Regions from separate parts of the Neobacillus sp. KR4-4 genome, predicted to be linked through region 2. Evidence: riboswitches for the same ligand, from Rfam matches in the RefSeq annotation. Region 2 holds a riboswitch; the other holds the start of a gene.
The links. Region 2 has a riboswitch for thiamine pyrophosphate ahead of thiC (phosphomethylpyrimidine synthase ThiC). Riboswitches for the same ligand answer to the same signal wherever they lie in the genome.

Region 1 (5,842 bases), on a different contig from region 2:
AATATTGTGAGTAATAAAAAGAATCGTCCGTCGATGCGATTCCCACATGTCCATTAACCATTTCTGCATTTCAAACCGGGTTAGCTCATCTAAAGCGGAAAAAGGTTCATCAAGACAGATCACCTCTTGCGGGCTCAATAAGGCACGGATAAAAGCAGCTCGCTGCTTCATTCCTCCAGACAGCATGTGAGGATAGGCGTTTTCATAATCTGAGAGTCCGGCAATCGCCAGCATTTCTCGTGCTGCTTTTACGTCTTTTTTACCATGAAGCTCTTGGCCAAGAAGGACATTTTCAGAAATTGTCCTCCACGGGAAAAGAGAAGAAGTCTGAGGCATATAGCTAATAAAACCACGCTTGCCATTAATGCACTGGCCGTCTAATAGGATCTCCCCTTCATCTGGCGAAAGAATTCCTCCAATTAAATTGAAAATGGTGCTTTTTCCACTGCCTGAAGGACCAATAATAGAAACAAATTCATCTTTATTAATGGAAAAATCAAGGTCTTTCAGTACTTCATTTTGCCGGAAACGTTTCGAAACGTGTTGAAAACGAAGATAGCTCATTTTTTCTTATCCCCTTTCGGCTGCCAGCGAACCACTCTTTGTTCTATAAAAACGATGAAAAAGAAAAAAAAGAGGCTTAAGAACATGATCGTAAAAATGGCAACGAATACCCGATCCGTTCGAAAAGACGACGAGGCGAATGTCATAAAGACACCAATCCCTTGCTTGGCACCAAGCCATTCAGAAATAACGGCACCCATTACACTATACGTGGCAGAAACCTTAAAGCCTGAAAAAATCGAGGGCAGTGATGACGGCAGCTCCAATTTCCAAAAAAGCTGTGTTTTGGTTGCACCTGCCATTTTCATATAATGCTTCAACTCGGAAGGGGTTTGGCTAAATCCATCCAAAGCAGCGACTGTAATCGGAAAGAAACAAACAAGCATGATGACAATCATTTTGGGCAATAATCCAAACCCAAACCAAATGACCAACAGTGGAGCCAGAACGATAATGGGAACATTTTGCGATAAAATCAACAATGGATAGAAAGAATCCCTTAAAACAGGCACCAGATGGAATAAAATAGCGACCGCCAGTCCAATGAATGCTCCAACGACAAATCCAAATAGTGAAATTTTAACCGTTGAAAACACATCAGGATAAAAATCACGCCAACCGGCAATGGCCTCAATGAAAATCTTTGATGGCGGCGGAAGAAGCCATTCCGGCACTTCTGCTATTTTAACAACAATCTCCCAAATGACAAACAAAAGGAGGAGAACCAAAATCGGTCTCCACCCTTTTCCAAGATTCTTCTTCATCATCGATATTTCTCCGTTAAGTCATCCATGGCAATGCCAGATGGCTGATAAAGGATTTTCACTTGAGAAATGACATTTTTACTTCCCATTTCAATCATTCGTTCATTCATTTTTGAAATCACCGTAAATAATTCGTGGAGTTCGCCTTCCATGGTTGTTTCTAACGGGTGTACCTCATATTTCACACCAGATTCAGCAATGACTTTAATCGCTTCATCGACGTATGGAATGACGTCTTCTCCATCCTTTGTTTTCGGGATGATTTGAATGCTGATTAATGAATTCGCCATATTTTTCTACCCCCTACTGTTTTGGTAAAAATTCATTTGTAAATGCTTTTTTCGCATCTAATTTCTTATCTAGAAGTTTATTCTCATACATCCATTGGGCATAATTTTCCCAAATCTCTTGCTTTTGAATTCCCCATTCCTTTGCATCATCCTGATATTTCGGAGACAACCATTCTTGACTCTTCTTTACCAGCTTTGGATCTAAATCCGGTGCTGCTTTAATCAGGATATCTGCAGCTTGATCAGGGTTTTTAATGGCAAATTCATACCCCTTGGCAGCGGCATTTACGAATGCCTTAACCGTTTCTGGGTTCTCTTCAATCATCTTTTCGTTTGTTTCTAAAACAGGTGTATAGTAGTCCAGTTTGTCAGAGTAATCTGTTAAGTAAACCATATTAATTTTTTCATTACGAAGCTCTGCTTCTACACCAGTCCACCCATAGTAAATCCAAGCGAAATCGATGTCTCGTTTCACAGCCGTAAAAAAGTCGGTATCCCCCATGTTCACGATTTTCACCTTATTGGCATCAGCGTTTTCCTTTTTCATTAGAGAAGTGATGACAGATTTTTCGACTGGCGATCCCCATCCACCGTATGTTTTTCCTTCAAAATCCTTCGGAGATTGAATCTGTTTGCCAGCTGGTGAAGCGAATCCTGATGTATTGTGCTGAATCACTGCAGCGATCGATACGAGCGGTACCCCTTGTATCCGTGCCTGGGTAATCGCTTCTTGGTAACCTACACCAAACTGCGCCTTGCCAGAAGCGACTAGTTGGTCAGCACCAGTCTCACCCGGCATGATAATATCCACATCCAAGCCTTCTTTTTTAAAGAATCCTTTTTCTTTTGCTACATATAATCCAGTATGATTGGTATTTGGCGTCCAATCCAGTACAACCGAGACCTTTTTAAGCGGCTGTTTTTTTTCTTTTGTGTTTTCTGTTTCTTTTTTGCTGCTGCATCCAGTCACTAGAAGGACTGAAAGGAGTAGTACTAGCCATTTCTTCATGTTGTATCCCCCCATATGTAAAATAAAATCTAAAGTGAAACAAATGAAATAGAGCGAAACCTTAGTGTTGGTTAGAAGGCAAAAACTTGCTTAAACAAAATAAAGCACTCAGGCAAAGAACCTGAGTGCATATCAGCAAACAATTAATTGTTTAAGAATATGTTCCCTCCGCCGGTATCAACCAGATCAGGTTCCAAGGGTCATAAGTCTCACGGACTAAATCTCAACCGGCAACACCGGTTCCCCCACATTTCATCGTATTTCAGTTATTATTTTACTATTATATCAGTCAAGGCAGTCAATGCCAACTTATTTAATGTATTTATGCTTCTTTACAGCTGCCTTCCCTTTACAGTATACGTATGAACCTACTTCAAATTGGCAATGGCCTGTATCCAATCCTTACAACTAATACAAAAAAGATGCCCCATTCCAATGGAACATCTTTTTCTATTGAACCTTATCCTATTTGCTCCTCTGTCCCTGATTCTTCAGAAGTCACATCCTCAATGGAAACAAACTCCTCCGACATTGGACGAAGTTTCTTGGATATCGCATGCTCCTGAAGGCAAAGACCTTCCGCCAGATGACGCTTTACAATTGTGTTTCCCACTTCAGGGGTTACATTTTTATACCAAGTCCCGGACGGATAGACGATGGCAACGGGAGCGTCCTTACATCTCCCATTGCAACTCGTTCTTGTTGTATGTATGTGTGAATCTAAGTTTAAATTTGGTCACCTCAGAAGAGCGATCTTGTCTGGCTTTTTTTAATAAGAATATTGACTCCTCTGTCATGACGCCAGTATAATGCATCATCTTGTTATTCACCGCTTCATTCACGGCAAAAATGTAGTCATTTATAGCTATGGCTTTTAAAGTGTCATGCCTTCTATCTTGTTTGACTGCCCTCCAAAAGTCTGACTTTTCCCTGAGGATTGAGAAGGTTATGAAACAAATTCTTAAATGACTCTAGAAGAAGGTCTCATCATCTTCTGGAAAAAAAGTAGAATTTTAAAATGGTCTACAATACAAAAAGAAGCACACGTTCACGTTCCATGTACTTCCTTTAGTAATATGGTTGAATTCGTTGCGTTCAGGTTAGGCTACAAAAACCATCTAGACTGTTGGACTTTTCCCCAAGCATATTTACCTGCATTGAGGAGGAAGTAGACAACCCTTGAGCAGAAGGAGGAGCCGCCATTCCAGGGGAGCCCTTTCCTATAGCGAATCCAATCGTGAATGTGCCAGGGAGTTAATAGGTCAAATTTATACATGTCCCAAATCTTGCATTTCCTTTTCTTTGAATCTGCCGCATCAAGTATACTGTTGACCGCTCGGCGGGCCGCCTCATTTGCCGCTTCCATCGACGCCAGATCCGTATTTGTACGCACATAATCGGAAGCCAGGAAGAGATTGGGGATCTTTGTAAAAGCATAGGGTCTTAAGCTCCACGCAAAAACTTTGTTTATAAGCAAAGGCTCACTATTGATCATTTTGCCGGAATCGTCGAATTGAATGCCCGGATCCAAAAACCAAGAGTGAACATCCTCATCCCGGAGCAGTACTTCTTCGTGATTTAAGGCTTGTTTCAGCTGTGCCCATACTTCCTCTTTAATTTCTTCTTTCGTGCATTCGATTGCCTTTTTTCCTAAAAGCATGCCTGGTTGGTTCCATTCCGAAATATCAACCGAAATAATGCCCCTAACCTGGCCATCCCCATAGTCTTGAAGATCCTTTCCGTTCCAAAATTGCTTTTGTGAAATGGCCGTAATCGCCCACGGAGAATCCATAATGATCAGATGGCCGTATACAATGGGCACATCCCGTTTCATAAAGAACTGGAGCCCGTTCATCCAATCAACATCTTTGGCAAGCCTCTTCAATCCTATCAACGCCGGATCCGCCCTAAGCATTTCAGAGGAAACTAGTGGGGCCATGGCTTCCACCGGGAGAGTGCTTACGTAAAAGTCTGCATTGACATACTCGTCCTTTCCTGCCCTATTGATATGGACACCCGTGATTTTGCCTTCATTGAGGTGAAAGCCGCATACGGTTGCATTGGTATAATACCTAACTCCTTTTTGTTTCAAATAGCTGATCCATGGATCGATCCACACTTCATTGGTCGGTCCGTTCAGGACTCGGTCCGAATCATTAGTCGGCGTAAGGATACCGATAAGGAGTTGGGAAAGAACCATACCGAAGGTCTTGGCGCTTGCTTCTGTAGATTTTGCTGCAACCAATGAGCGGGAAATGGAAGCAAACACTTCATGGAAGTTCTTCGATTGGTTATCTCCATCCAGATAATCCCACCAGCTAATCCTTTCATATTCATCCATGATTCGTTCCCTGCAGCTCGTCATCACCTGCCAAAGCCGCTCCGTAAAGAAAATCACTTCATTCTCAGTAAGTCCCCAATCCGAATCGAACAATGCTTTCAAGTTCTTTTTGATGCCGGTCATCGATTTCGGAATGGAAGTGGAGATGGCGACTAGTTCATGATCAAAGCGGGCAAGTCCCATCTCCCGAGCCGTAACTAATTGATTATAAACACTTTGCTTTTGGTCATAAGGGATTCGTTTCATCGTATCAATGATATGGCGATAAAAACCGGGAAAGCAACGGAATCCGTGTTCTCCAGGTAGATTTTTTCTGCCGCCCGTACCTGAATGGGGAACTGGAATCGAGCGTGCTTTTCCACCCGGAATTGTTTTACATTCGTATACCGTTACGTCAAACCCTCTTTCTACCAGTTCATGTGCAGCACTAAGGCCAGCCACCCCTCCTCCCATGATGGCCACTTTCTTCATGAACTCACCTTCCTTGCATAGTGGATTAGAGTAATCCAATATATGCAACAGGAGTTGGAGGTGATTGGACATTCAGTAAGATGAAACCAGAGAGTTGTATTGTTCTCTTTTCACCCAATCACTACATTGGTTGGGTGACTGGACGTTGGCGATGGCTTCGGTGGGAAGAATTCGATAACCTTAAGCTAATTACATAGTTTTCTATATGAGACATACAATCATAAAAGTTCAATATACCCTTCTGTACCGTTCACCCGGATCCTCTGCCCGTCTTTTATTTCCTTCGTGGCGTTTTCCACTCCAACAACGGCCGGAAGACCGTATTCGCGCGCAATGACGGATCCGTGGGTCATCAGTCCGCCTACTTCCGTCACCAAGCCTTTAACAGCTACAAACAGCGGTG
Region 2 (5,842 bases):
CATCTACACTGGATATCGACTCGGTGATGATAAACCCATTGGGCAGCTTGACCGCAACCATTGTGCATCGATCAAAAACCTTATCAATTTTTACCTGAGATTTTTCGATCAAATCATTGATATCCCCTTGTTCGCTTTGATTTATCATTTGTGGCTTTTCTTGTTGTTTCGCGATAAAGGAATACTCTGATGATGGTTCAAATGCCATTTCAAAGGCCTCCACTGTTGTTTCAATAACCACATCATTTTTGATATTCCTAAGCTTTACTTTCCCATTCGTTGTGATTTCCAACAATTCCATTGCATTATCAGGTGACCCTTTCACTTGGTATATCTTCAAGCTCTTTCCCTCCACCATGTTTTTTAATAAACTTCTTTTAAACTAGTCTATTCAACATGTAGAAAAGCTGTGAAACTTAAAAAAAAAGATACTCATGTTATGGCGAATTACCTTCTCTAACATTTGAAATAATAAAAAGTGATTAATAGTTTTTACTATGGAATTTTAGAGAAAAATAAAAAACCTTACCCGATTATTAATCTAGGTAAGGTTACATGGCTGTCTTTTTAATACCCCTCTAAAAAAGCAAGGCTAGTTTTCAATCGGGTAATTTCCTCTTTAATCTTTTGAACATTCATCCGTATAACCTCCTAAGGAAAGTTACTGATATATGCTGCCCCCAGATTCCTTAAACTCTTTAGCTTTTTCCTTCATACCTGTTTCTATAGCTTCGTTCGTATCAAGTTTATTTTCTTTCGCATAATTACGAATATCTTGAGAGATTCTCATGCTACAAAATTTTGGTCCACACATTGAACAGAAATGAGCTGTTTTTGCACCTTCCGCAGGTAAAGTTTCATCATGATATTCTATCGCTCGTTCAGGATCTAAAGATAAATTAAACTGATCTCTCCAACGGAATTCAAAACGAGCTTTTGATAAGGCATCATCTCTTTTTTGTGCTCCTGGATGCCCTTTTGCCAAATCAGCAGCATGGGCGGCAATTTTATAAGTAATAACCCCTACACGAACATCCTCTCTATTCGGTAAACCTAAATGTTCTTTAGGCGTTACATAACAAAGCATAGCTGTACCATACCAACCAATCATTGCAGCTCCAATAGCAGATGTAATGTGATCATAACCAGGAGCAATATCAGTCGTAAGAGGTCCAAGTGTGTAGAATGGCGCTTCCTGACACACTTCTAGTTGTTTATCCATATTTTCTTTAATTAGGTGCATCGGTACGTGCCCTGGTCCTTCAATCATCACCTGTACATCATGCTCCCAAGCAATTTTTGTTAGCTCTCCAAGAGTCTCTAATTCTGCAAACTGTGCTTCATCATTCGCATCTGCAATAGACCCAGGACGTAAACCATCCCCTAAAGAGAATGCAACATCATAAGATTTCATTATTTCGCAGATTTCTTCAAAGTGAGTATATAAAAAGCTTTCTTTATGGTGGTGTAAACACCATTGTGCCATGATTGAACCACCGCGGGATACAATACCTGTTAACCGTTTTGCCGTTAGTGGAACATATCGTAAAAGAACACCAGCATGAATGGTGAAGTAATCAACACCTTGCTCCGCTTGTTCAATCAAGGTATCACGGTAAACCTCCCATGTAAGATCTTCAGCAACACCATTTACTTTTTCAAGTGCTTGATAAATGGGGACGGTGCCGACAGGAACGGCTGAGTTTCGAATAATCCATTCTCTTGTTTTATGAATGTTTTTACCTGTTGATAGGTCCATAATATTATCAGCACCCCAGCGTGTCGCCCATGTCATTTTTTCAACCTCTTGTTCGATGGATGATGAAACAGCAGAGTTACCGATATTCGCGTTAATTTTAACATGAAAATTACGTCCTATTATCATAGGTTCTGACTCTGGATGATTGATATTAGAAGGAATAATCGCTCGACCCTTTGCAACTTCATCACGCACAAATTCAGGTTTCATATTTTCCCTTATTGCGATGAATTCCATTTCAGGAGTAATAATTCCCTTTTTTGCATAGTGAAGCTGTGTAACATTTTTTCCTTTTTTTGCTCGTAATGGTTTGCGCTTCAAACCCGGAAACACGTTATGATTGGCACGAGGATCTTTTTCATCCTTATACCCATTATCTACAGGCTTAATTTCTCGACCTTCATATTCTTCAACATCTGCTCGTTCATGGATCCATGTGCTTCGAATGGCAGGAAGGCCTTTTGAAATATCAACAGAATAATTCTGATCCGTATAAGGACCGCTTGTATCATACACGCGAATAGGAAGGTTTTCCTCTTCACCAAACGTTCCCGTAGTAGGGCTTAACTCAATTTCACGCATTGGTACTTTAATGTCGGATCTCGAGCCTGTTACATATACTTTTTTACTTCCTGGAAAACTAGACATGATGGAAATATTTTGTTCGTTTAATGCAGTCGTTGACATAATAAATCTCTCCTTTTTTTTTTGAATATAAAGGACGAGATACAGAACATAACAAGTAAATAAGCGTATAAAAGTACATCAAAAAGCCGGGACCATAAATGGTTGGACCCGGCTAAAATGTATGCAGAAGTATAGTTGCATTGAAGATTGTCTATTCTAACTTCCCCACGCTGGTATGATCCAGATCAGGTCCCAAGAGTCAAGAAACTTCAGCGTGTTTCTTTCTCAGCCCAACTTATTGGACACCCCTAGTTATTTATATTCAATTAAGCTACATTATATATGAGTATCGGCTAAAATGAAATACATAATATTAATTATAGTAATATAGTCGTGTTTCGATATTATGTTTAGGATGAACCATAATTTACCTTTAAAATACTAATCAAAAAGAGATGTACCAAGGCGAACAATCCAGGATGGGTTTTCTTCTATTTTGTCTTCTTCCTTTAAACCCTTAAGTATGGCAACCCATTTGCCTCCTTTTTGACCAGTTTCTACCTTTTGTTTCTGAATCTTTCCTTTTTTTTGTACATATACATAGGTGGATTTTCCAAAGCCCATGATGCTCGTTTCAGGAACTGCTAGCAACTGCTTTGACTGCACTACTACGTCTAGCATGGTATTGTAGCCAGGATATAGGCCCTTTTGTGAATCTAGACTTGCTTTAAAGGAATAGTATGGATTAGTTTCTTGTTGTATATCTTTATTCTTATTTGCATTTGTTTTATATGTAGGATAATCACTAACCTCCGAAATTTTTCCTTTCCATTTCTTATTGGCTACTACATTAGAAGTTACTGTAATAGATTGGCCTGATGTAATTTTTGCTTTTTCTGCTTCTGTTAGCTTTCCTTCAATTTGAAACGGATCATTTGAAGCGATTTGCATGATTGCTAGTTGCTGATTTTCTTTTGCTCGAAAACCTTGACCTACATTTTGGTTCAGGTTTGATATTACACCAGCAGTGTAGCTGATGACAGTTAATGTTTCGAGCTCAGATTTTAGCTTTTCAGCCTGCAACGTATATTTTTCTACTTTTAGTTCTGCTGCACGGAGCTCAGCTTTTACTTTATTTAGTTCAGCTTGAATTGACTGGATCGTGATAGCTTTAGTAGCTATGTTAGCTGTATCAACTGCATCAATGGTATTGGTTGTATCAGTTGTATCAGTTGTATCAGTTGTATCAGTTGTATCAGTTGTAGTGGTTGACTCAGCTTCTCGTATATCCTGCTCTAATGAAGTGATTTGCTCTTTCATCTGAGTAACACTTGTTTCTGCTAGGTTTTTATTTACTTCTGCTTGTCCTAGCTCAGCCGCGACTGTTGATCCTTCATAAGAAAAGAGCTTTTGTCCTTTTGTAACAGTTTCCCCTTCTTTCACAAAAATTTCCTGTATAGATCCTTTTGTTACATTTAAATAAATTGTTTCAGCATGACTTTGTACAACACGACCTGACACTGTTTTTGTTTTAGTAAATATTTTTTCTGTTGGTTTTATTAACACTAACGGCTTAGATTTACTTTTTTTAACTTCTATAACAGCTATGCTTAACATAACAGAAATGAATAAAAGAACAAGGACCCCAAGTAAAATCCATTTCTTCTGACGCGAGGTACGTACTTGTTCATTTTCTACACCAATTCCTTTTGCTGTTTCCATAACCCTACCCCTTACGTAATAGATATATAGCGAATATTGCAATAAAGTGTTGAACCCAACTACTAATATCTATTGTCCATTTTTTTAAAGAAAGGTTCAAGGAGTAATTTACTTTTTTTGTCCCGTGAACTTCTCTTGTAATTAATGTACTTGCGATATAATTTAGGTTCTTGTCAGTAATTCCCCCACTAGGCAGAATAATAAAATGGTTTCGTCAATCACTGGAAGATCGTAATAGTTTTTTTACTAGTTTAGTCCATAATATAATTTGATTTTTTCTTAAAGGATAAATCGTATTAAAAAGAGGCCTCCTAAAAAGAAGGCCCTCACTCCTATTAATATAATAAATACTTCTCACGAACCCCGTTAAATTCATCTAAACCCGCCTGCCATGCAGCTTTTATTTCTTCAATAGATTTGCCAGCTTCAATATCAGCACGGATCGAACCATTACCGACAAGGTTATCAAAGAAGGAGATTCCTGCTGCATTCGGTGCTCTAAATTGGAAATCGTTTGGATACATATCATGGATTGTTTTTACGATATACAATCCTGTTTCAAACGGCTTATAGGCATTTCGGTCTGTGACATGAATTTGAATTCCATGGCTTAAAACATTCGCATGCTTCGAGAAGGTCGGTATAAATGAAGCCGCTCGGAATGTGACACCAGGTAATTTGTAAGAGTTTAACTTGGCAGCCAAATTGTCGCTATTAATGAACGGTGCTCCAATCAATTCAAATGGCTTTGTTGTTCCTCTTCCCTCGGAAACATTGGTTCCTTCAATGAGGGCAGCCCCTGGGTAGACAACCGCAGTTTCCTGGGTTGGCATGTTTGGCGATGGAAGGATCCATTCTAATGGTGTCTCATCGTAATATATGTTTCGTTTCCAACCCTCCATTTCCACTACCGTTAAATCGGCTCCAATACCAAATTCGCTATTGAAAAGCTTGGCTAATTCCCCGACTGTCATCCCGTGGCGAACAGGAATCGGATATTCACCGATGAACGAAGAGTACTTATCCTCGAGCACAGGTCCTTCGACTTTTGTCCCGCTGATTGGATTCGGACGGTCAAGAACGATAATTGGAATATTGTTCTCTTTTGCTGCTTCCATCGCTAGTGACATGGTGTAAATATAGGTGTAATAACGTGTCCCCACATCTTGGATATCAAATAACAATACATCGACATTGCTTAGCATTTCAGGTGTTGGCTTTTTTGTCTTCCCATAAAGGCTGTAAACAGGAAGTCCTGTTTTTTCATCCGTATATTGTTCAACATATTGACCAGCTTGTGCACTTCCACGGACACCATGCTCAGGACCATAAAGAGCAGTTAAATTTACATTGTTGTTATTGTATAGTAAATCTACGATACTAGTAACGCTTTGATCAACCGCCGTCGGATTGGTTATTAAGCCGACGCGCTTATCCTTTATCAAATCAATCTTATCCTGCAACAAAACCTCTACGCCCAAACGGAATTTTTCATTCTTCTTCTCTTTTGCGTTCTTTGCAACAGCTGCTGAAACGGTCGAAAGTAGTAGAACGAGAGCCAATAAACCTATAAGCCCCTTTTTCAAAAGTACCCCTCCTCTTTTGATCTATCAAAGTTTAAGGAATATAGCCCTACCCCTATTTGAAGCAGTCACAACTAAATTCCCCTCTATCTCTCCCCTACTTAGTATCCTAACCCGTGATCAAATCCATATAAAACACTGCCATCATGGT

Region 1: it holds a riboswitch for thiamine pyrophosphate, as region 2 does, so the genes downstream of both, ACE198_RS18670 (ABC transporter substrate-binding protein) here and thiC (phosphomethylpyrimidine synthase ThiC) in region 2, are expected to answer to the same signal.

Annotation. Positions count from the first base shown of each region.
Region 1 is NZ_JBHHJU010000020.1:43,257-49,098, forward strand. It holds gene ACE198_RS18655 (ABC transporter ATP-binding protein) at 1-564, opposite strand, end outside; gene ACE198_RS18660 (ABC transporter permease) at 561-1,328, opposite strand; gene ACE198_RS18665 (thiamine-binding protein) at 1,328-1,618, opposite strand; gene ACE198_RS18670 (ABC transporter substrate-binding protein) at 1,632-2,627, opposite strand; TPP riboswitch at 2,774-2,884, opposite strand; gene ACE198_RS18675 (hypothetical protein) at 3,088-3,240, opposite strand; partial or broken gene ACE198_RS18680 (transcriptional regulator) at 3,407-3,565, opposite strand; gene ACE198_RS18685 (hydroxysqualene dehydroxylase) at 3,733-5,439, opposite strand; gene ppsA (phosphoenolpyruvate synthase) at 5,658-5,842, opposite strand, start outside.
Region 2 is NZ_JBHHJU010000008.1:94,837-100,678, reverse strand. It holds gene ACE198_RS10605 (Gp49 family protein) at 1-340, opposite strand, end outside; gene thiC (phosphomethylpyrimidine synthase ThiC) at 662-2,446, opposite strand; TPP riboswitch at 2,592-2,706, opposite strand; gene ACE198_RS10595 (efflux RND transporter periplasmic adaptor subunit) at 2,828-4,108, opposite strand; gene ACE198_RS10590 (exo-beta-N-acetylmuramidase NamZ family protein) at 4,444-5,694, opposite strand; gene nagZ (beta-N-acetylhexosaminidase) at 5,793-5,842, opposite strand, start outside.